Regions from separate parts of the Providencia sp. 6390 genome, predicted to be linked through region 3. Evidence: riboswitches for the same ligand, from Rfam matches in the RefSeq annotation. Region 3 holds a riboswitch; each other region holds the start of a gene.
The links. Region 3 has a riboswitch for thiamine pyrophosphate ahead of thiB (thiamine ABC transporter substrate binding subunit). Riboswitches for the same ligand answer to the same signal wherever they lie in the genome.
Positions count from the first base shown of each region.

Region 1: it holds a riboswitch for thiamine pyrophosphate, as region 3 does, so the genes downstream of both, thiD (bifunctional hydroxymethylpyrimidine kinase/phosphomethylpyrimidine kinase) here and thiB (thiamine ABC transporter substrate binding subunit) in region 3, are expected to answer to the same signal.
Region 2: it holds a riboswitch for thiamine pyrophosphate, as region 3 does, so the genes downstream of both, thiC (phosphomethylpyrimidine synthase ThiC) here and thiB (thiamine ABC transporter substrate binding subunit) in region 3, are expected to answer to the same signal.

Region 1 is NZ_JBYVYL010000001.1:565,423-572,439, forward strand. It holds gene brnQ (branched-chain amino acid transport system II carrier protein) at 1-31, opposite strand, end outside; gene yidA (sugar-phosphatase) at 245-1,060, opposite strand; gene AC3Z9T_RS02765 (helix-turn-helix domain-containing protein) at 1,159-1,542, opposite strand; gene mgrB (PhoP/PhoQ regulatory lipoprotein MgrB) at 2,129-2,260, shown strand; gene AC3Z9T_RS02775 (amino acid permease) at 2,457-3,839, shown strand; gene pagP (lipid IV(A) palmitoyltransferase PagP) at 4,002-4,577, opposite strand; TPP riboswitch at 5,006-5,096, shown strand; gene thiD (bifunctional hydroxymethylpyrimidine kinase/phosphomethylpyrimidine kinase) at 5,150-5,947, shown strand; gene fbaB (class I fructose-bisphosphate aldolase) at 5,992-7,017, opposite strand, start outside.
Region 2 is NZ_JBYVYL010000014.1:22,299-29,315, forward strand. It holds gene thiC (phosphomethylpyrimidine synthase ThiC) at 1-1,540, opposite strand, end outside; TPP riboswitch at 1,728-1,838, opposite strand; gene AC3Z9T_RS20710 (HAD family hydrolase) at 1,902-2,564, opposite strand; gene AC3Z9T_RS20715 (ABC transporter ATP-binding protein) at 2,585-3,601, opposite strand; gene AC3Z9T_RS20720 (ABC transporter permease) at 3,601-4,419, opposite strand; gene AC3Z9T_RS20725 (ABC transporter permease) at 4,406-5,311, opposite strand; gene AC3Z9T_RS20730 (alkaline phosphatase family protein) at 5,311-6,129, opposite strand; gene AC3Z9T_RS20735 (ABC transporter substrate-binding protein) at 6,155-7,017, opposite strand, start outside.
Region 3 is NZ_JBYVYL010000007.1:204,729-211,745, reverse strand. It holds gene AC3Z9T_RS15680 (prepilin peptidase-dependent protein) at 1-273, opposite strand, end outside; gene AC3Z9T_RS15675 (prepilin-type N-terminal cleavage/methylation domain-containing protein) at 283-768, opposite strand; gene AC3Z9T_RS15670 (thymidylate synthase) at 1,020-1,871, opposite strand; gene lgt (prolipoprotein diacylglyceryl transferase) at 1,940-2,839, opposite strand; gene ptsP (phosphoenolpyruvate--protein phosphotransferase) at 3,059-5,305, opposite strand; gene rppH (RNA pyrophosphohydrolase) at 5,310-5,843, opposite strand; TPP riboswitch at 5,957-6,054, shown strand; gene thiB (thiamine ABC transporter substrate binding subunit) at 6,115-7,017, shown strand, end outside.

The DNA of each region.
Region 1 (7,017 bases), on a different contig from region 3:
CAAGAATTATCATATCTTTAGTTGAAAACATGTTACTACCTGTTTGTAATGTTTGTTTTGTAATGAATATTTTTGTATTACAGTGTTTTTAAAGGCGTAGATAGTATCAAATTTCGATGGTAGCGTCAGACGCTAAAAGGTTATTTGACTTTAGCTAGTAGTGAAGCGATGGCATTATGGGGGATGGGTTGACTTTATATATTGCAGTTGGTTTGATTGGCAGTGAATAACACTGCCTATGGATTTATTGTTGGTTTATAAATTTATTTAGTGCGACAGCGACGCCATCTTCATTGTTAGTTGCAGTGATAAACTTGGCAATATTGCGAATATTATCGATCGCATTACCCATTGCTACAGGGATCTTGGCATATTGAAGCATTTGTAAGTCGTTATTTTGATCGCCAATACTCATCACTTTGTCTGGTGTAATAGCTAATTTTTCGCAAATCAGTTGTAAAGCAGCACCTTTACTCGCTGTTTTACTGGAGATCTCTAAAAAATAAGGGCTGGTTTTCATCAGCGAATAACTTTCAAAGGTATCTTCAGGAATATAACTAATACCAACACTGAGTTTTTCTGGTTGGTCAATCATCATAAACTTGGTGAATTTTAGGCTAGGATCCATTTCACTTGCAGGGCAATACACAAGAGGTGTATTGGTGAGGTAAGCATCATGAACGGTATAGTGGCTGATATGGCGGTTTGCCGTAAACATGGTGTTTTGTGCCAGCACATGCATATGCACGCCAACTTCATTAGCTAAAGATTCGAAGTATTGGTAGTCAGCAAAATCCAGCAGGTTTTCAATTAAATGCGTTCCATCATTGGCTTGATGGATAACACTGCCGTTATTGCTGATGCAATAGTCCGAAGCGTTGTCTAGGCCTAGCTGTTGAAGGTAAGGGAAGATCCCTGAAAATGGCCTCCCTGAGGCAAGAACTACATGGATACCGTTATGCTTTGCCTGTAAGACCGCATCTTTGACTGCTGGGGTGATTTGGTGCTGAGAGTTGAGTAGAGTACCATCTAAATCAATTGCTACCAGTTTGATAGACATCAACGCCTCCGTTTAATGATGTTTTTACTGAAGTACCTTACTCTATTTACACAAAATGTAAATTAGCCAAACATGAAAAGTATCACTTAGTGAAATACTTAATCATGGGTATGGCTTAAATGTAGTGGTTCTTTAACGTCTAGATCAATATCACTATTTTGCCTGAAATCAAACGGGGTTATCCCATATTCTTTTCGGAACATATAAGTGAAATGTGATTGCGAGCCAAACCCAAAATCTAGCGCGATGTCAAAAATAGATTGCTCGCTGTTTCTTAGTAGGTTCACTGCGCCTGCAAGACGGCGCTGGCGGATGTATTTACCTAATGAAATTCCAGTCACTTCTTTAAAGATCTTTTGCATATGCCATAGCGAATAGCCTGAATAGGCAGCAAGTTCTTCTAAATGGATAACTCGACCTAAGTGTTCTTCGATCCATTTACTTAAAGCATAGACGAGGGCTAAATGATTATCTTGTGGCATCTCAATTAATTACTGAAGTTGTTGACCTGTGCATGTGAAATTTTGTTCAAAACAGAAATATTTTAGTTAACTAGATGAGTTAAAGCACTATTCCTCAATTTTACGACTAAGAACAGTAGTAAAACATCTGCTGTCCGAACCCAAAACATGAGCACGCTACAAAAGGTAGGAAAATCCACTGTGTACCTGTAGTCACTCAGACCCCGAACAGATAAACATAGTTTTAGTATGCTGAAAAAATAAGCATTAATAACTCATGCATCAAATGGAGTAGCTGAAGTATACACAACTTCGTTTGAACATGACAAAGGCTGGTTGTGCGGTATTGACAGTAAATAGATGAAAAAAAAGCCAGTTAAGCCATTTTTATACTCATTAGCTGGAAAATTGAGCATAAATACGAAAATTGACATGAATTACGCATTTTCCTCAAATTTTGAAATAGCCATTGAAGTAAGCTTGAGGAGTTAGAAATTGCCCCCCATAGATTGGATGACACTTTGAGTTTTTAGAATTGACATAAATGACTGAAAACCAATAGCTAAATAATGTTTATGCTGAAGGAGATGTTGGGTTGAAATACAAATTGCTCATCGCTATTTTTGCCGTTTTCGGCTGTATTTTTTTATATCTGCTAGCGATGGATAGATTGTGTGATCAAGGTGGTGAAAACTTTATATTTGGAATATGTCAAATAACTGACTTATTACCGTTTTGAATTTGCCCTTTAATACGCCATACTGTGCTGCCTCTGTTTTTGTCACAACCTATCAATTTTTAATGAGATAGTGATCGCTGATCCAACAGAGAGCATCTTTAAGTAGTGTTGTTAATAACAAAATTCAAATAAACTTGTATGCTTAGCTCAATAATAGAGATAACAAGCAAGTAAATAGGATGATAAGGGTAAAGTTATGGCGCAAGAGCAGCAGACGCTAAAGCGTGGATTAAAGAATAGGCATATCCAGTTGATTGCTTTGGGGGGGGCGGTTGGTACAGGGCTGTTTCTCGGTATAGCAACAACCATTAAGATGGCAGGCCCTTCGGTATTGTTAGGGTATGCATTATGTGGGTTCATTGCCTTTCTGATCATGCGTCAGCTGGGTGAAATGATTGTTCAAGAACCTGTTGCAGGTTCATTTAGTCACTTTGCATTTAAGTATTGGGGTGGCTTTGCTGGCTTTCTATCGGGTTGGAATTACTGGTTTATGTTCATCCTTGTTGGGATGACAGAGCTTACCGCTGCTGGTGAATATATGCGCCGTTGGTGGCCTGACCTGCCGATTTGGGTTTCTGCTGCCGTATTCTTTATTGCAGTTAACGCGGTGAATTTAGTCAATGTTCGCTCTTATGGCGAAACAGAATTTTGGTTTGCGCTCATCAAAGTGATTGCAGTTATCGCCATGATTATTTTTGGTTGTTACTTGCTATTTAGTGGTAAAGGTGGCCCACAGGCCAGTATTACCAATTTATGGGAGCATGGCGGTTTCTTTGCTAATGACTTTATTGGGTTACTGATGGCATTAGCCATTATTATGTTCTCTTTCGGTGGGTTGGAATTAGTGGGGATCACCGCAGCTGAAGCGGAAGAGCCTGAAAAAAGTATTCCAAAAGCAATCAATCAAGTTGTTTATCGTATCCTTATTTTCTATATCGGTTCTTTGACTGTACTGTTAGCGCTTTACCCATGGGTTAACTTAGATGGTAAAACTAGTCCATTCGTTTTGATATTCCATGAATTGGGTGACATGTTAGTAGCTAACGCATTGAATGTGATTATTTTGATTGCGGCACTTTCTGTTTATAACAGTGCTGCATACTGTACTAGCCGTATGCTGTTTGGTTTGGCTCAACAACAAAATGCCCCAAAATTCCTTTCAAAAATTAACAAAGGTGGCGTACCTGTTATGGCACTGATTGTGTCTGGGATCGCAACATCGGGCGGTATTTTGATTAATTTTATCATGGAAGGTAAAGCATTCGAGCTACTAATGACACTGGTTGTAACAACACTAGTACTGAATTGGATTATGATTTGTGTCTCTAACCTAAAATTTAGAGCTGAAATGAACAGGCAAGGGATTGAAACTAAATTTAAAAGTATTTGGTATCCGTTCGGCAACTATTTGTGTTTAGCATTTTTAGCGTTGATATTAGTTATCATTTTAATGATGGATGGTTTAAGAATATCGGTTCTAATTATGCCAGTATGGATTGCAGTTCTATGGGTTGGTTACCAATTCTCAGGCGCTAAAAAACAAGAAAATGCTGACAAGAAAGCGCAAGTAACACATTAGGATCCTCTAAATAATTCGAGATGCAGCTAGGCAACAAGTGAACGTGGTCACTTATGCATTAACGAAAGGTGCCGCGACTTGTAGTATGAAGAGTATAGTGAATAAAATGGCCGGTGACATAATGCACACCGGCCATTTTTGATTTGTGAATATGCTAATTCATTACCATTGCCAACGTAACCATGCAAATAGCACATTACCGTTGTTATAAGTTCCTGGTATATAAGTCGCTTGTAATGATAGCTTGTCATATTCAACAGAAACCAGCGGAAGTGGTACTGGGATTGGAATATAATAGTAATCATCCCTTGCAGTCACACTTAATGTGAAACCTGCCCCCATTCTAAAGCCATCCAAATCACCTGGCACCCACATTTTTTGGAAACCATAGCCTACAATTGGCTCTACTTTATTATGTGAATCCATAAATGCCATGGCGTATAACGAATGCCAATCATTATCTTCATCGTAGCGATACTTACCTAGTCCAAAACCCCATGGGTTTTCATTATAGCTATCTGTTTTTTCTTTATCGTAAGTAAAGCGGTTATGCCATGTTAATACCGGAAGATATACTTCATATTGATCTGAATCCCACGTGGTACTGACATTTCGGGTAAATTTATCCCATAACCCCTCAGATGGCTGATCTGTTGAGGTCGATGAAGCTGTGCAGATAGAGGATGCCATCAAAAAGGTGGTTCCTACAGCTAGCTGCAATTTTTTGTTAACTCTCATTGTAAATCCGACTCAGGTTAATGCACGTTTTATGTTATAGGTTTAAATATTAATTGTGAGAATGAATATTATTTCTCACGAAACGCTATGCTTACTAATTATTTTAGATTACCTAGAAGTGATATAACAGCACTAATTTAGTTTATCTAATAGTGGAGTTTATCTGAATTGTGTGGGATTTGGGTTTGAAGAATTTCATTCTCTCGTATGATTTGCTTTAAGCAAACAAGAAATTCTATGGTGTAAAGATTTTCAGCAGCTGGTTGACAATTATTCCTACTTACAAAGTGGATATCAGCCTTTTACTTTGTTCGATGAAGTTGTTGGGAAGGAATAAATCCCGCTTAGATCTTCCACAGAATTTTTTGACTATTACACAGTGATTTTGTAGGGGTTTTTTGTGAAAAAAAGTGCGATACTAATCAAGTAGTTTTGGCTCGGGGCGTCGATGAAGACTGAGAAGCACCCGTATCACCTGATCTGGATAATGCCAGCGTAGGGAAGTCGGAAGCGTCAGTGATAACCCTTCCTATATGACCGCTCCTTACCCTGTGCTTGAGGAGTGACATTTCATGAGAATCAATGCGTTAACTATTGCTGGGACCGATCCATCGGGCGGTGCAGGGGTCCAAGCTGATTTGAAAACATTTTCAGCGCTCGGCGCTTATGGCACTAGTGTGATGACAGCATTGGTTGCACAAAACACTCACGGTGTACAATTAGTACATGAACTACCTGATAGTTTTGTGGCTGCGCAACTTGAATCCGTCCTTAGCGATGTGCGTATTGATAGCGCTAAAATAGGCATGTTATTTAATCAAAAAGTGATTGAAGTCGTCGCTCAAGCGCTAAAGCAATATCCTATTCCATATGTGGTTTTAGATACGGTAATGGTTGCGAAAAGTGGTGATCCATTGCTACTTCCTGATGCAGTTGATGCGATGAGGAGTGAACTGCTACCACTAGTTTCATTGATAACGCCTAATTTACCTGAAGCAGCAGCATTGCTTGATGAGCCTGTGGCTCATACAGAAAGCCAAATGTTAGACCAAGGCCATCGGTTACTTAAAATGGGTTGTAAGGCGGTGTTAATGAAAGGAGGGCATTTAAGCGACAACGAAAGCCCTGATTGGTTAATTACTCTTGAAGGTGAATGGCGTTTTACCTCACCGAGAGTCAATACACGCCATACGCATGGAACAGGCTGTACATTATCAGCAGCATTGGCTGCCTTGAGGCCACGTTTTGTTGATTGGCAAACGACAGTTTCTGAAGCAAAAGCTTACTTACAGGCAGCATTAGAACAAGCAGATAGTTTAGAAGTCGGCTCAGGTATTGGGCCTGTACACCATTTTCATGCATGGTGGTAAGAAAGCAAAAAGCCCTCAAATATTGAGGGCTAATTAAAGAAGGTTTAAGCAATAGTGACTTCTTTACTGAGGTAAACATCTTGTACGGCATTAATCAGTGCTACGCCTTCTTGCATTGATTTTTTGAAGGCTTTACGGCCTAAGATCAGCCCCATTCCACCTGCACGCTTATTGATAACAGCAGTGCGTACTGATTCACTTAAGTCATTCTGCCCAGCGGCGCCGCCTGAGTTAATCAATCCGGCACGTCCCATATAGCAATTAGCTAATTGATAACGAACCAGATCAATCGGGTTATCTGTTGTCAGCTTTGTGTAGACGCGTTCATCAGTATGACCAAATCCAACGGCTTTATAGCCACCGTTATTTTCAGCCATTTTTTGCTTCACAATATCAGCGCCAATAGTTGCTGCAATATGATTAGCTTGTCCGGTTAAGTCCGCACTAGAATGGTAATCAACACCATCCTTTTTAAATGCGGGGTTACGTAAATAGGCCCACAATACAGTGACCATACCTAGTTCATGTGCACGTTCAAATGCGGCAGAGATTTCTTCAATTTGACGACGTGATTCAATTGAGCCGAAATAGATGGTAGCTCCTACAGCAACAGCACCCATTTCAAAAGCTTGCTCGACGCTCGCGTATAATGTTTGATCGTATTGAGCTGGGTAACTGAGTGTTTCGTTATGATTTAGTTTCACTAAAAATGGAATTTTATGTGCATAACGGCGTGAAACGGAAGCCAGTACACCATAAGTGGAAGCAACACAATTACAGCCAGCCTCAATTGCGAGTTCAACAATGTTTTTAGGATCGAAATAGAGTGGGTTTGCCGCAAATGAAGCTGCTGCAGAGTGCTCAACACCTTGGTCGACAGGAAGGATAGAAAGATAGCCTGTACCCGCTAAGCGGCCATGATTAAACAAGGTTTGCATTGAGCGAAGAACACTATTGGGGCGATTATTGTCGATCATGACACGGTCAACAAAGTCAGAGCCCGGTAAGTAAATATTTTCACGAGGAATGGTTTGGCAACGATGGTCTAAAAGAGTGGATGCTTCGGAACC
Region 2 (7,017 bases), on a different contig from region 3:
CTTTCGGCGTGACATAACACAGCATTGCACAACCAAACCAGCCAATCATTGCCGCACCAATACCCGATGTGAAATGATCATAACCCGGTGCAATATCGGTGGTGAGTGGGCCGAGTGTATAAAAAGGTGCTTCATGACAGTGTTCCAATTCTTCAGTCATGTTGCGGCGGATCATTTGCATGGGTACATGCCCTGGGCCTTCGATCATCACTTGAACATCGTATTCCCAAGCGATTTTAGTCAACTCGCCTAATGTATGTAGCTCCGCAAATTGCGCTTCATCATTGGCATCTTGAATAGAGCCGGGGCGTAATCCATCACCGAGTGACAGTGAGACATCATAAGCGGCGCAAATCTCACAAATTTCACGGAAGTTTTCATATAAAAAGTTCTCTTGGTGATGTGATAGGCACCATTTCGCCATAATCGAGCCGCCACGAGAAACAATACCTGTCAGACGTTTTGCAGTCATGGGGACATAACGCAATAGTACGCCTGCATGGATCGTAAAGTAGTCGACACCTTGCTCTGCTTGTTCAAGTAGTGTATCGCGGAACATCTCCCATGTGAGATTTTCAGCAACACCATTCACCTTTTCTAACGCTTGGTAGATAGGAACAGTACCGATTGGCACAGGGCTGTTACGTAAAATCCATTCACGAGTTTCATGGATATAACGACCAGTAGACAGATCCATCACAGTATCTGCGCCCCAACGCGTCGACCAAATCAGTTTTTCAACTTCTTCCTCAATGGAAGAAGTGACCGATGAGTTACCGATATTGGCGTTCACTTTGACTAAAAAGTTACGACCAATAATCATCGGTTCAGATTCAGGGTGATTGATGTTGGCTGGAATGATGGCGCGGCCTGCTGCTACTTCTTGGCGAACAAACTCAGGGGTAATGTTTTCAGGTAAATTAGCGCCAAAGCCTTGGCCAGGGTGCTGTTGAAGTAATACTTCACCGCGAATACGCTCGCGCCCCATATTTTCACGAATGGCAATAAATTCCATTTCTGGGGTGATGATACCTTTGCGTGCGTAGTGCAGTTGAGTTACACACTGACCAGCGATTGCTTTTAAAGGCTGTGGGCGATGATTAAAACGTAAATGATCTAGTCCTGCATCGGCTAAGCGCTGTTGGGTAAAGTCAGAGCTGAGACTATCAACTTGGGTGGTATCATTTCTTTCGCGTATCCAAGTCTCACGAATTTTATTTAATCCTTTATGAACGTTCAGTTCGGAAGCTGGGTCACCATAAGGGCCTGATGTATCATAAACAGGGACTGGCTCGTTATCTTCAAGTTGCGGGTTGTCTTTATCACCACCGACTAAGGTTTGAGATAGCTGGATTTCACGCATAGGAACCTGAATATCATCCCTTGAACCCGTCAGGTAGATGCGTTGTGAATTCGGAAATGAAACACCAGAAATGGTATTGATGAAGTCTTCAGCTGCATCACGTTGTTGTTTACGCGTACGCGCAGGTGCCGCTTTTGGCGAAAGATCGGTCGTAGGGATAACATTATTTTGGGACATAGCAATTTCCTGACATTGTCACGAGCAAATATATTGCTCTGGTTTATCGTAAGAAAGTTGCTTGTCTGGAGTCGGATGGAGTAATGGTAAGACGTTGCGTTTTAATTTTGCTGTGTTGTTAGTTTCGCCGTGTTGCTCGTTTTTTCATCAACCTAAATGTGAGGGCGAAATAACCAAAATTGGACGCTAAAAGATTACTCTTGTTCCCTTCGCAGGTATTAACCCGATCAGGTTCCGCGGATCCCGAATTAACGGTCTCAGCTCGTGATTGAATCACTGAGCACTCCGACAAGAAGTTCCAGTATAATTAGCTTTATAAAAACTACAAGCTTACTTGTACGCTAATAATATTTGGTTAAGGCTAAAGCTGCCACGTATACTGTCGCCAGTTATTTTCTGCGGCGGCTTGCTGTAGTTTTTGATCGCCATTGACAATAAACACTTCATCGGAAAATTGGCACATTGGTAGATCATTGGTAGAGTCGGTGTAAAAATAACAATAGGCATCGGTGATTGGCTGGTGGCTGATCCACTGTAATAGACGTTTAACTTTGCCTTGCTTAAAGGTTGGAATACCTTCAATTTCAGTGGTGTAGCAACCATTTTGTTGTTTGATATCGATACCCATAGCCACGTCAGCACCAAAGCGTTGAGCGATCTTTTTGACAATAAATGAAACCGTTGCGGAGATCACAATGATTGGGATCTGCTGCTGCCGATAGTGATCTAGGGTGCGGATCCCGTCAGGGTACATGCGTGGGACGATCACCTCATCGATAAAATTGTCTAGCCACAGATCAATTTGTTGAACGGTGATACCTGATAGCGCCTGTAAGCTAAAACGCAGGTAAGTCGCCATATCAAGCGTGCCTGCATTATATTGAGCCATCATCTGTTTGTCGGCCTCAACAAAACGAGGGTCAGTAATCACTTGCTTATCCCACAGGTATTGAGTCCACAATACGCTGCTATCTCCTTCGATTAAGGTGTCATCTAAATCAAAAACAGCCAATTTGTTTTGCATTGTGTTCCTTTCTATTGCTGCTAACTGAGCGCACGAATTTCATTTTTATTAAACATTAACTCAAGGCGTGTGCCTGGCTCAAATAAACGCTCTGACGAGCGGTTAAGTAAGTCGACTGTCATATTACCCGCTTGGGTATTAACTGAGTAACGAATAATATTGCCCAACAACTGATGATCGAGAATGATGGCATCAACAGGGTGTGAAATATGATCGCCATAGTGACGTCCTGCTTCTTTAACATAGATGGATTCAGGGCGAATAGCGAGTGTGCCTTGTAAATTAAGCCCCAATAAGGCATTGGCTTTGTCGGCTTCAACAAGGTTATAGTTACCCATAAAACGGGCCACAAACTCACTTGCCGGCTGAGTGTAAATATTTTCAGCCGTATCGCTCTGGATAATTGCCCCTTTATTCATTAAAAAGATGCGATCAGACATGATCATCGCTTCATCTTGATCATGAGTAACAAAAATAGTGGTAAGCTTAAGTTCGCGTTGAATATGGCGGATCTGTTGGCGCAAGTGTTTACGAATACGTGCATCCAGTGCAGAAAGTGGCTCATCAAGTAATAATATTTGTGGCTTCATCACTAACGCACGAGCTAAGGCAACGCGCTGACGTTGACCACCAGAAAGTTGATGAGGGAATTGTTGTTCTTTACCCTGTAGTTCGACCATCTCTATCACTTCAGCAACCGCTTTCTTGCGTTCGCTGCTATCCACTTTGCGCATTTTTAAACCAAAGGCAATATTGTCTTCAACGGTCATGTTTGGAAACAGTGCATAACTTTGAAACACCATACCCACGCCGCGCTGTTGGGCGGCTTGTTGGGTAATATTTTTGCGGTTGATATAAAGCTCACCATTATCAGGTTGTTCAAGACCCGCAATACAACGCAATAATGTCGACTTTCCACAGCCGCTTGGCCCTAATAGGGTAATAAATTCACCTTTTTCAATGGTAAATTGAATGTTCGAGAACACTTGGTTTGGGCCGAATGATTTACTCAAATTTTCAGCAATCACATAACTCATTATTCATCTCCAGAACGGCTCATACGAGTCGCTAGCCAAGTCAGTAGCAAGGTAAATAGGAAATAAGACATCACTAACGCAGAGGTAAAGTGACCACTGGTTTGACGCATATTGAATAGGTAGATTTGTAGCGTTTCATAACGGGTGCCGACTAAAATATTGGCAAACACAAATTCACCCATTAAAAATGAAAATGAAATCAGCAAGGAAACTAATAATCCTTTGCGGATATTTGGCAATATAATCAATAAAAAGGCTTTAAAAGTACTTGCTCCTAACAAATGTGCCGCATCCATCAGGTCATGCAAGTTAATACCTTGGAAACTATTTGCTAGCGCGCGGTACATAAAAGGTAATGTGATGGTGAAGTAAGTTCCAATCAGGATCCACGGCGTACCAACTAACATAAAAGGTTCATCGGCGAAAATTTGCAATAACCCAACGGAGGAAACGACAGGTGGGATCGCAAATGGAAGGATAATCAATAAGTCCATCAATCCTTTTAGTTTAGGGAATCGATAGAACACAGCGAATGTCATTGGTAAGATAACTAAAGTACTGACTAGTAATGTACCGAAACAAATCACCAATGAGCGCCCAAAAGCGAGCAAGAATCGCGGATCTTGCCACAGTTGTAGATACCATTTTAAAGACAAAGCATCAGGTAATATGGTGGCTCCCCACTGTGTTGCAATCGAATAAACAAATGTTGCAACAATCGGTAAGGCAAGCAAACTTGCCACACTAATCAGAATCAATTTGTGCAACCAAAGCCCTGAGTTATGGCTGTTTTTTGTTGTGAGACTATGACTTGGCATGGTAGCTCCGTTTTAGCAGCCAATGATGGATCGCAGTGATAAAACCAAGGATCATGATCAGCAGTACCGATAACGCAGCAGCCATATTGGGTTCTAAATAGAGATCCCCTGAGACAAGGCTAGCGATACGGATGGTCACAAGGTTGTAATTACCGCTTGTCAGTGCATACGTACTTGCATAAGCACCGACTGCATTGGCGACTAAGATAATAAATGTCCCCAATAATGCAGGAGCAATGACAGGGATGCCCACTTTGCACCAATAAGAAAACTTGCTGGCCCCCATCGTTTTGGCGGCATCTTCCCACTCGGGTTTTAAAGCATCAAATGCAGGGTAAAGAAGTAAAATCCCTAGAGGGATTTGGAAGTAGATATACAGAACCATCAGCCCACTGGCACTGTAAATATTGAAATCCTCAATAATCCCCCACGCTTTAAGCTGTAGCGTTATTGCACCGTTAAACCCTAAAATAATAATAAAAGCAAAGGCTAACGGTACTCCACTAAAGTTGCTCGCCATGGTGGTGAAAGAGATCATCATACTACGTACTTTGCCCTGCATTTTATAAATTGAAAATGCCGTTACTGCTGAAACTAGTAAGCCAATGACACTACAAATAATCGATAACCACAGGGTGTTTTCAAAAGCTTGCAAGTAAAAATCGTTGCTAAAGATCTCAATATAATTAGCGAGCGACCAACTCTCTTCGTAGATAAAGCTATTCACAAACACCCAAATCATGGGGGCAATTTGAAATAGACAAAATAGAACGACAAAAGGTAGTGTTAGCAGCGCTGCTCGCCAATGGAAACGAGAGAAATATTTTTTATACATCGCTATTTTCCCTTGCTGGAGGCTTGCTTGCTGGTAGCGAGCACTGATGTCAGCCATTAATTGTCTCCTGCCAATAGCTCGTCACAGATTTTTTTATCTGCATAATCAATACCCAGTAGGGCACAAATCGTTCCACAAAGCGCGGTTTGCTCGACACGGCATTCTGTATGGTGTGAAAATTGCTCGCCAATAACAAATAAAGGAACTGAGCGCTCTTCGGGGAGTGTGCCGCCGTGGCTATGGTCATTATTCATTCCATGATCACTGGTAATGATGACTTGATAATTTTGTGCAATCCATGTCGGTAAATAATTGGCTAGGATGATATCTGCTTTGCGTGCACTATTACGGTATTGTGACGAATCTAGCCCAAACTTATGACCAGCATCATCAATATTCATTGGGTGAATAAGTAAAAAGTCGGGTGAGTACTGAGTGCGTAGGTATTCAGCATCAATAAATAAGTGGTCATCAGGGTAATGATCAGCTTGGTAAAAGCAGCCATGTTGAATGGCTAGTTGTTTATCATTGGTAAAGCGATCTCGCGTAGCAACAAAAGGAGCTCGATTGTACAACTCACTGACCCAATAATAGGCCGCTGCTGCTGTCGTTTTTCCTGCTTTTTGTGCTAGCGAAAAAATACTGTCAAAGTGGGAACGTCGCACAATTTCATTGTTAACAATACCGCTATTAACAGGTGCTATGCCAGTAAGTATGCACTCATATAACGGACGCGACATGGATGGGAGCTCACACTCCATTTTATATAGCGTTGCTCGGTCAGCTTCGATTAGGCCATTAAGATAGCCCATACAATGATGGGCTACTTGATAGCTCAGGCCGTCGAGAACAACAAGTATGACTTTATCAGACATGAGACTATGAATTCCTAAATATGCTTTATTGCTGATGGATTAGCACTTGCTGTTGCCACATTTTTGGTAAAGTGCGAGAGGATTTTTCCCAACCATCGGCATCTTTAATTGGATGAACATTTTTATATTGCTCATCTGGCAGTAGCTTGGCTTTGATATCATCAGGAAGTGTTAAGTGTTCTGCACGAATTGGGCGTGCATAACCTTCAGCTAAGTTGATTTGTCCCTTGTCACTAAAGATAAATTCACGAGCTAATTTTGCCGCATTTGGGTTTTTGGCATATTTATTAATAATGGTGGTGTAACCAGAAATCACTGAACCATCAGAAGGAATAACCACGGTAAAGCGGTCACGATTGATTTGATCACGATAATTTAATGCGTTGAAGTCCCAAAGAATACCTACTTCAACTTCGCCTTTTTCAATGTTTGCAACGGTAGGGTCATTAACAGAAAGGCGTTTTTGTTTTGCTAACTCAGCAAAAAACTCAATGGCTGGTTGTAGATTGTTTTCATTACCGCCACGTGCAAATGCTGCTGCTAATACCGCGTTATTGGCTTGAGCTGCAATACCTACGTCACCAACAGTAACTTTGTATTTGCCTTTGAGTAAGTCATCCCAACTTTTTGGTGCATCTTTGACTAACTCGTTATTAATCATAAACGCAATGGTGCCTGTATAAGCAAGTGCCCAATGGCCTTCTTTATCTTTTGCCCAATCAGGGATCTGTGACCATGTGGTTGGTTTGTATGGCTGAGTAACGCCTTTTTGTACAGCGACGGGGCCGAATGAGGCACCAACGTCACCGATATCAGCAGTGGCATTATTTTTTTCTGCGGCAAACTTAGCAATTTCTTGAGCTGAGCTCATATCCGTATCTTGATGCT
Region 3 (7,017 bases):
ATTAGGGTGGCGGCTTAAAAATTTAGCGTTAATTTTAATAGCATCTCCTTGGCAAGAGGCACGACTACAATAACCTATTCGTCTGAAATCCTTTTCCATATTAATCATTACCTGACGGACTTCCCTATCAATTTGATATTGAATGTATGATTGATGTACTTGCTTTATCAGATTTGGGAAAACAGATATTGCTGCAATACAGATCAGACTCCCTATCGACATCGCAACTAACGTTTCTATTAACGAGAACCCTTTCTGATGGCTAAGATTCATCAATAAGCCCTAACAGCGGGGAACCCCAATGATTTTTTTATTACTGCAACCTCTTATTCGACCTGCTGCTGACATGAATACTGTCATCTGCCCAAAATCGTTGATCAGCTCAATACGAAAAGCATGACTGGTTCCTTGTTTTCCATAGAGATCAACTGATGTTCGAGTTGCTGATTTCATGCCAATATCTTTAAATTGCACCGATGACAATGTTGCAATCTGTTGGTTAGTTCCAGCCTCTTTGATAGTGACCGCCCAATCACCCTGTGTGTGGCTAATCAATAAAATACGATGTTGGTTTAAGTAAATGCTTTCCATCAAATGGCTATAAATGAATACGGCAACCTGCCGTGTAGCATCAATTAAACGGATACGTTGTTGCTGTTGCTGCCAACCATATAAAGCAGGCAATAAGGCCAATGAGCAGATAAATATCACAACCAATACTTCGATCAGCGTAAATCCTTTTTCCTGTTCTTGAATTTGCCAGCCCATCTATCACCGCCACCTGTTCGTAAAATATGCGTCTGATAATGTCAGCAAAATAGAGTAAGAATAGAAAAAAAGAAGGCTGTTGCGTGACGTTTCGCATACAGATGCAAGATTTGCATATAATCAATTGTGTTTTAGGAGTGGGCTCGCAAAAAGCTAGAACGAGCAGAAAAAAAGATAACCAAACAGTTCAAAAAACGATAAAAAGAGCCAAGGCAGAGCATCACCTTGGCTTTCTAGAGAAACATTAAGCACTATACCGTGAATGGGTACTTAATCGCTTCATGGCATTGGTAGCCCTCGAGGGAAAAATCATCGGTGGTTACCCACGTTTCTAGATCTTCTAATGTTTTGATTTGAGGGTTGATAGTTAATGATGGAGACGAAAAAGGTTCACGTTTTAGCTGAACATCACGCATCAGTGGCAGTTGATTTTCATAAATATGTGCATTCACAATTTTATGATATGCCTTACCTGGTTTATGACCAGTAATCCGTGCCATCAAAGCGAGCAGCACAAAACATTGCACTTGGTTAAAATTCAAGCCAAGCGGCACATCACAACTACGTTGATAGGAGGTCAGATGAAGAGTATCACCGAGGAGTGAAAAAGTATGGGTATGCATGCAAGGACGCAGACACCCCATATCAAATTCACCAGGATTATAGAAAGTAATTATCTCAGCGCGGTCATCAATACCATTTTTTAAATTATTAACCACTTTTTTAAGTTGGTCGAGGTGTGAACCATCAGGCCGTTGCCATGAACGTCCCTGAACACCATAAACCCGCCCCATATCGTCTTCACCTTTGCGATGTGGGTTATTTAACCAAGCTTGGTTATCATTAGCATTTGCGTTCCATGTATTACAACCGATTTCACGGAATTGGGCCGCATTATCATAGCCACGTAGATAGCCTAGTAACTCTGCGATCGCAGCCTTATAAAAGCTTTTTCGAGTGGTTATTAGTGGAAATTGATTATTTGCCACATCATATTCAAGGTCTGCATTAATGACAGTTAAGCAACGAACGCCGGTACGCTTGTTTTCAACCCATTGGCCTTCATTAATGATGCGTTGGCATAACTCTAGATACTGCTTCATAGTGATTCTCTTGCGCTATAAGCAACGGCAGCATCAAATATCAACCACCGTCACCTTATTATGTTCATTTACTTACTTGGTTGTGCTTTATTATCGGGCTTATGAGCAGGAATGTTTTTACCGTACTTATAGGCCCACACAATCATTAGAATTCCAATAATAATCATTGGGATAGACAGAATTTGACCCATACTGATACCACCAAATAGGCCTAACTGAGCATCTGGCTGTCTAAAGAACTCAACAATAATGCGGAAAGCACCATAACCAATCAGGAACAAACCAGAGACACTCCCCATTGGACGAGGTTTACGCACAAATAAATTAAGGATCAAGAACAACACGATCCCTTCTAAAAACATTTCATAGAGCTGTGATGGATGGCGAGGAAGCACGCCATATTGCTCTAAAATAGGCAATAAAGATGGGTCTTGTGCTGCAAGTTGAATGTCTTCGCTACGTGAGTGAGGGAATAGGAATGCCCAAGGCGTATCCAGAGTTACACGACCCCATAACTCACCATTAATAAAGTTACCAATGCGCCCCATACCTAGCCCAAAAGGGATCAGTGGTGCAACAAAATCGGAGACTTGCAAGAAACGGCGGCGAGTACGATGTGCAAACCATACCATTGCACAGATTACCCCAATCAGGCCACCATGGAAGGACATCCCGCCATCCCAAACTTTAAATAAATAAAGCGGATCCTCAAGAAAAACAGGAAGGTTGTAGAAGAAAACATACCCTAGTCTTCCACCTACAAAAACACCTACAAAGCCAATATACAGTAAATTCTCAACTTCGTTTTTTGTCCAACCGCTATTCGGTTTACTTGCGCGGCGGCCTGCCAGCCATAACGCAAAAACAAACCCTACAAGATACATAAAGCCATACCAGTGCAATGATACTGGCCCAATTGAGAACATTACGGGATCAATTTCCGGAAATGCTAAGTAGCTGTTACTCATCGTTCCCCACTTTATTTGTTAATCGAAAATCATTTTAGGTTGCTGAAGAAATGGGATAAAAGTGTGATTTTCCCTATTAAAATTATCAGCCAAAAATCAGTAAATTGGTTTTCTTTGTTTATTGCACAAACCCTAACGGCTGCTGACAAACAGGGACTATTTGTTAATAGTCAGATTGCGCATCATAACATAGCTTATGCGAAGGGAAAGTAAGACAGATTAGATCCCACCACGAACAAAACCACCAAGCCCATTTTTTTCCATAAATAGACTAATTATTTGCCGAATGTTATCACTCGTTTCTGCTGCTAAAATTTCAGGAAGCAGCTTTTCAACTTTACCTGCATGAAGGCCACGAATAAGGTATTTCACTCTAGGAACACTTCTCCCACTCATGCTTAAAGAGCGGTAGCCAAGCGCAATCAGCGCCATCACCCCAAGAGGTTGTCCTGCCATTTCGCCACATACACTAACCGCCAAATCCAGGCGACGGCACTCTTCATTAACTTTAGCCAAAAATCGCAGCATCGATGGGTGTAAATTATCGTAAATAGCAGCAACATGGGTATTATTACGATCAACCGCCAGCAGATATTGAGTTAAATCGTTTGTGCCAATTGAAATAAAATCTATACGTTTTTTTAACTCTGGAAGGAGAAACAATAAAGAGGGAACTTCAAACATCACCCCTATTTTTGGCATTAATAGCGTTTGCCCTGTCGCCAAACAGACTTCATCATTGGCTCGCTTAATTAATCTAAGCGCTTCATCCACCTCATTGATACTAGTGATCATCGGTAACAATATGCGTAGATTTTGTGTCTCAATATTTGCGTGCAACATTGCTCTAAGTTGGATCAAGAAAATTTCAGGTTGATCTAACATCACACGGATCCCACGCCAACCTAAACATGGGTTTTCTTCACTGATAGGCATATAAGGCAGTTGTTTATCAGCACCGATGTCTAATGTTCTAAGCACCACAGGTTTATCAGTAAATAACTGCAACACTTCTTGGTATAGTTGTTTTTGTTCATCTTCTGATGGAAAGCCATTATGTAACATAAAAGGCAACTCTGTACGATAGAGTCCCACACCATCTACAGCCACATTGATTTGTTGCTCATAACGAGGACTTAACCCTGCGTTAAGGTGAATATGAACCGACTCACCATTTTTTAATGTCGCGTCTTGCTCGAGCGCCCCTTCAGCTAACTGACTGAGAACATTCTCCTCAGCAATGATTTGCTTGTATTCTTGGACGATAATATTTTCAGGCTCAATGAAAACTTCACCACGATAGCCGTCTAGGATCAGAAAACGGTTGTGAAGCAATGAGGGGTCAATATCCGCTCCCATAATCGCAGGGATCCCCATTGCTCGAATCAAAATAGCCGAATGTGAATGTGTCGCACCATCACGTACAATCACCCCAACAAGTTGTTCAAGTGGCATGTCTGCCAACACGCTAGCACTTAACTCATCGGCAACTAAAATAAAACTTTCAGGCCATTGATCAACTGACGTCAAACTATCATCTAAATGAAATAATAAACGTTGCCCCAAAGCTCGGAGATCGGCCCCTCTTTCTCTCAGATACAGATCGCGCAAACGAGAAAATTGTTCGACATAATCCTCAATAACTGTTTTAACTGCCCATTCAGCCACTGAGCCTTGCTCAATAGCGTCAAATAAACGTTTTTTTAATTGTGGATCATGAAGTAAATGGTTATAGAGATCGAAAATTGCTGCGCTTTCTTTTTGCGAGTTGGCAATAAAGCGCTTGCTCAGGCGTCGACATTCTGAGGCAGCATTTTCAATCGCAGTGATAAGCCGTTGCTTTTCGATATTTTGATTGAGTGCCGTCGCTTCACAAATACTCTCTAAGGAAGGCTGTGAGCTATCTTGCCAGCCATAAGCCATCACAATGCCTTGAGAAACAGGGAGTGCTTTCAGGCGGCTCTGGCGATATTGCCCGAATACCCCTTTAGCTTGTGCCTGAGACAATATGACCGCCAATTGCATGGACAAGGTCACCATAAACGACTCTTCAGTTTCACTGAAGAAACGTCGTTCGTGTTGCTGAACAACCAATACACCCAGCAGTTGACGTCGGTAAACGATAGGCACACCAAGAAAAGCTTTTAGACGCTCTTCTTTGAGTTGAGGGAGATATTTAAATTCAGGGTGCTCGCGAATATCAGCAAGATTGAGCATTTCAGATTGACGGCCGACAGCGCCAACAACACCTTCATCAAATCCAAGGCGAATAGCGATCCCGCTAGGTTTTTTCAACCCGCGGGTTGCCATTAAGTAGTAACATTGACGTGAATGGTCAGCTAAGTAAATAGAGCAAACATCAGTCTGCATAGCATTACAGGTTTCGTTTACCAAAACCTCTAACGCTTCAGTTAAACTTGTCGCCATGGCGACTTTTTCAACAATTTCACGTAGACGCGTCAACATGATCTTACCTTGCTCCGCGCCTACGATGATTAAACGCAGGTCTTTGTGCTGGTTTTTGTTCCTGTAGAGGCATCACAACAGGTGCGAATTCCTTCATCACGCGGCGATAGACCTCACGCTTGAAAGAAACCACTTGCCTAACAGGGTACCAATAACTCACCCATCGCCAGCCATCAAATTCTGGCGATTTACTGCGCTGAACATTTATATCGGCTTCATTACATTGCAGTTGTAGTAAAAACCAACGCTGTTTCTGCCCGATACAAACAGGTTTTGTATCCCAACGCACCAAACGCTTGGGTAATTTGTAACGCAGCCAATTGCGCGTTGAAGCTAACAACCTAACATCTTTACGCTGTAGGCCCACTTCCTCGTACAACTCACGGTACATAGCCTGTTCTGGCGATTCACCGGGGTTAATCCCCCCCTGTGGAAACTGCCATGAATGTTGACCATAGCGGCGGGCCCATAAAACTTGCCCTTGCCGATTACAAATTACAATTCCTACATTCGGGCGGTAGCCATCATCATCGATCACCAGACTACCTCAATAACCAAATTTGAAAGATGGCTAATTGTTTCACACATACCCTAACTGGTAAACCTATATCAATAGAGTTTGCAGATATGCACAAAGGCACTACAATAGCGACTGTCTCAACGGGGTGCCAAAATTATATAGGCTGAGAATTAACCCGTAGAACCTGATCCGGGCAATACCGGCGTAGGGATTTGAGCTACCGTCAGCGTTTAACGCCATGGTTCCCTCTCAAATCCTGTGTAGCTTTTACTCTCACGCAGGAACAAAAATGTTAAAAAAATCACTCTTTGGCGCATTAATTACATTAACAACCGTTAGCTTTACACATCTCGCTTGGGCCGAAAAACCCACTCTGACTGTTTACACTTATGACTCTTTTGCAGCTGAATGGGGTCCCGGACCACAAATAAAAAAGAATTTCGAAGCACAATGTAACTGTGAACTAAAACTTGTATCACTTGGCGATGGCGTTGCCTTGCTCAATCGTCTTCGTATGGAAGGAAAAAAAAGCAAAGCTGATATCGTACTTGGTCTTGATAATAACCTGATTGATTCAGCGGAAAGTACGGGTTTGTTTGCCGCTGCCGATATCAACACACAAGCGCTGAAATTACCTATCGAATGGAATAGTTCAACGTTTATTCCTTATGATTATGGCTATTTTGCTTTTATCTACGACACAAACAAGATCCCTAACCCACCAAAAAGTATGAATGAGCTATTAAATAGCAATCAGCCGTGGAAAATTATTTACCAAGACCCAAGAACCAGTACCCCCGGGTTAGGCCTGCTATTGTGGATTGAAAAACTCTATGGTGATCAATCTGTAGATGCATGGAAAAAAATGGCCAACAAAACGTTAACTGTCACTAAAGGTTGGAGCGAAGCGTATGGGCTATTTTTAAAAGGCGAAGGTGATTTTGTTCTTAGCTATACCTCATCACCGGGCTATCAAATGTTAAACGATCACAAAGACAACTATGCTGCCGCTTTGTTTGAGGAAGGGCATTATATGCAAGTAGAAGTTGCCGCACGGCTCAAAAACAGCGCCCAACCTGAGCTCGCCAAACAGTTCTTACAGTTTATGTTAACCCCTGATTTCCAAAGTACATTACCGACGACCAACTGGATGTATCCAGTGATCGATATCCCCCTCCCAGAGGTATATAAC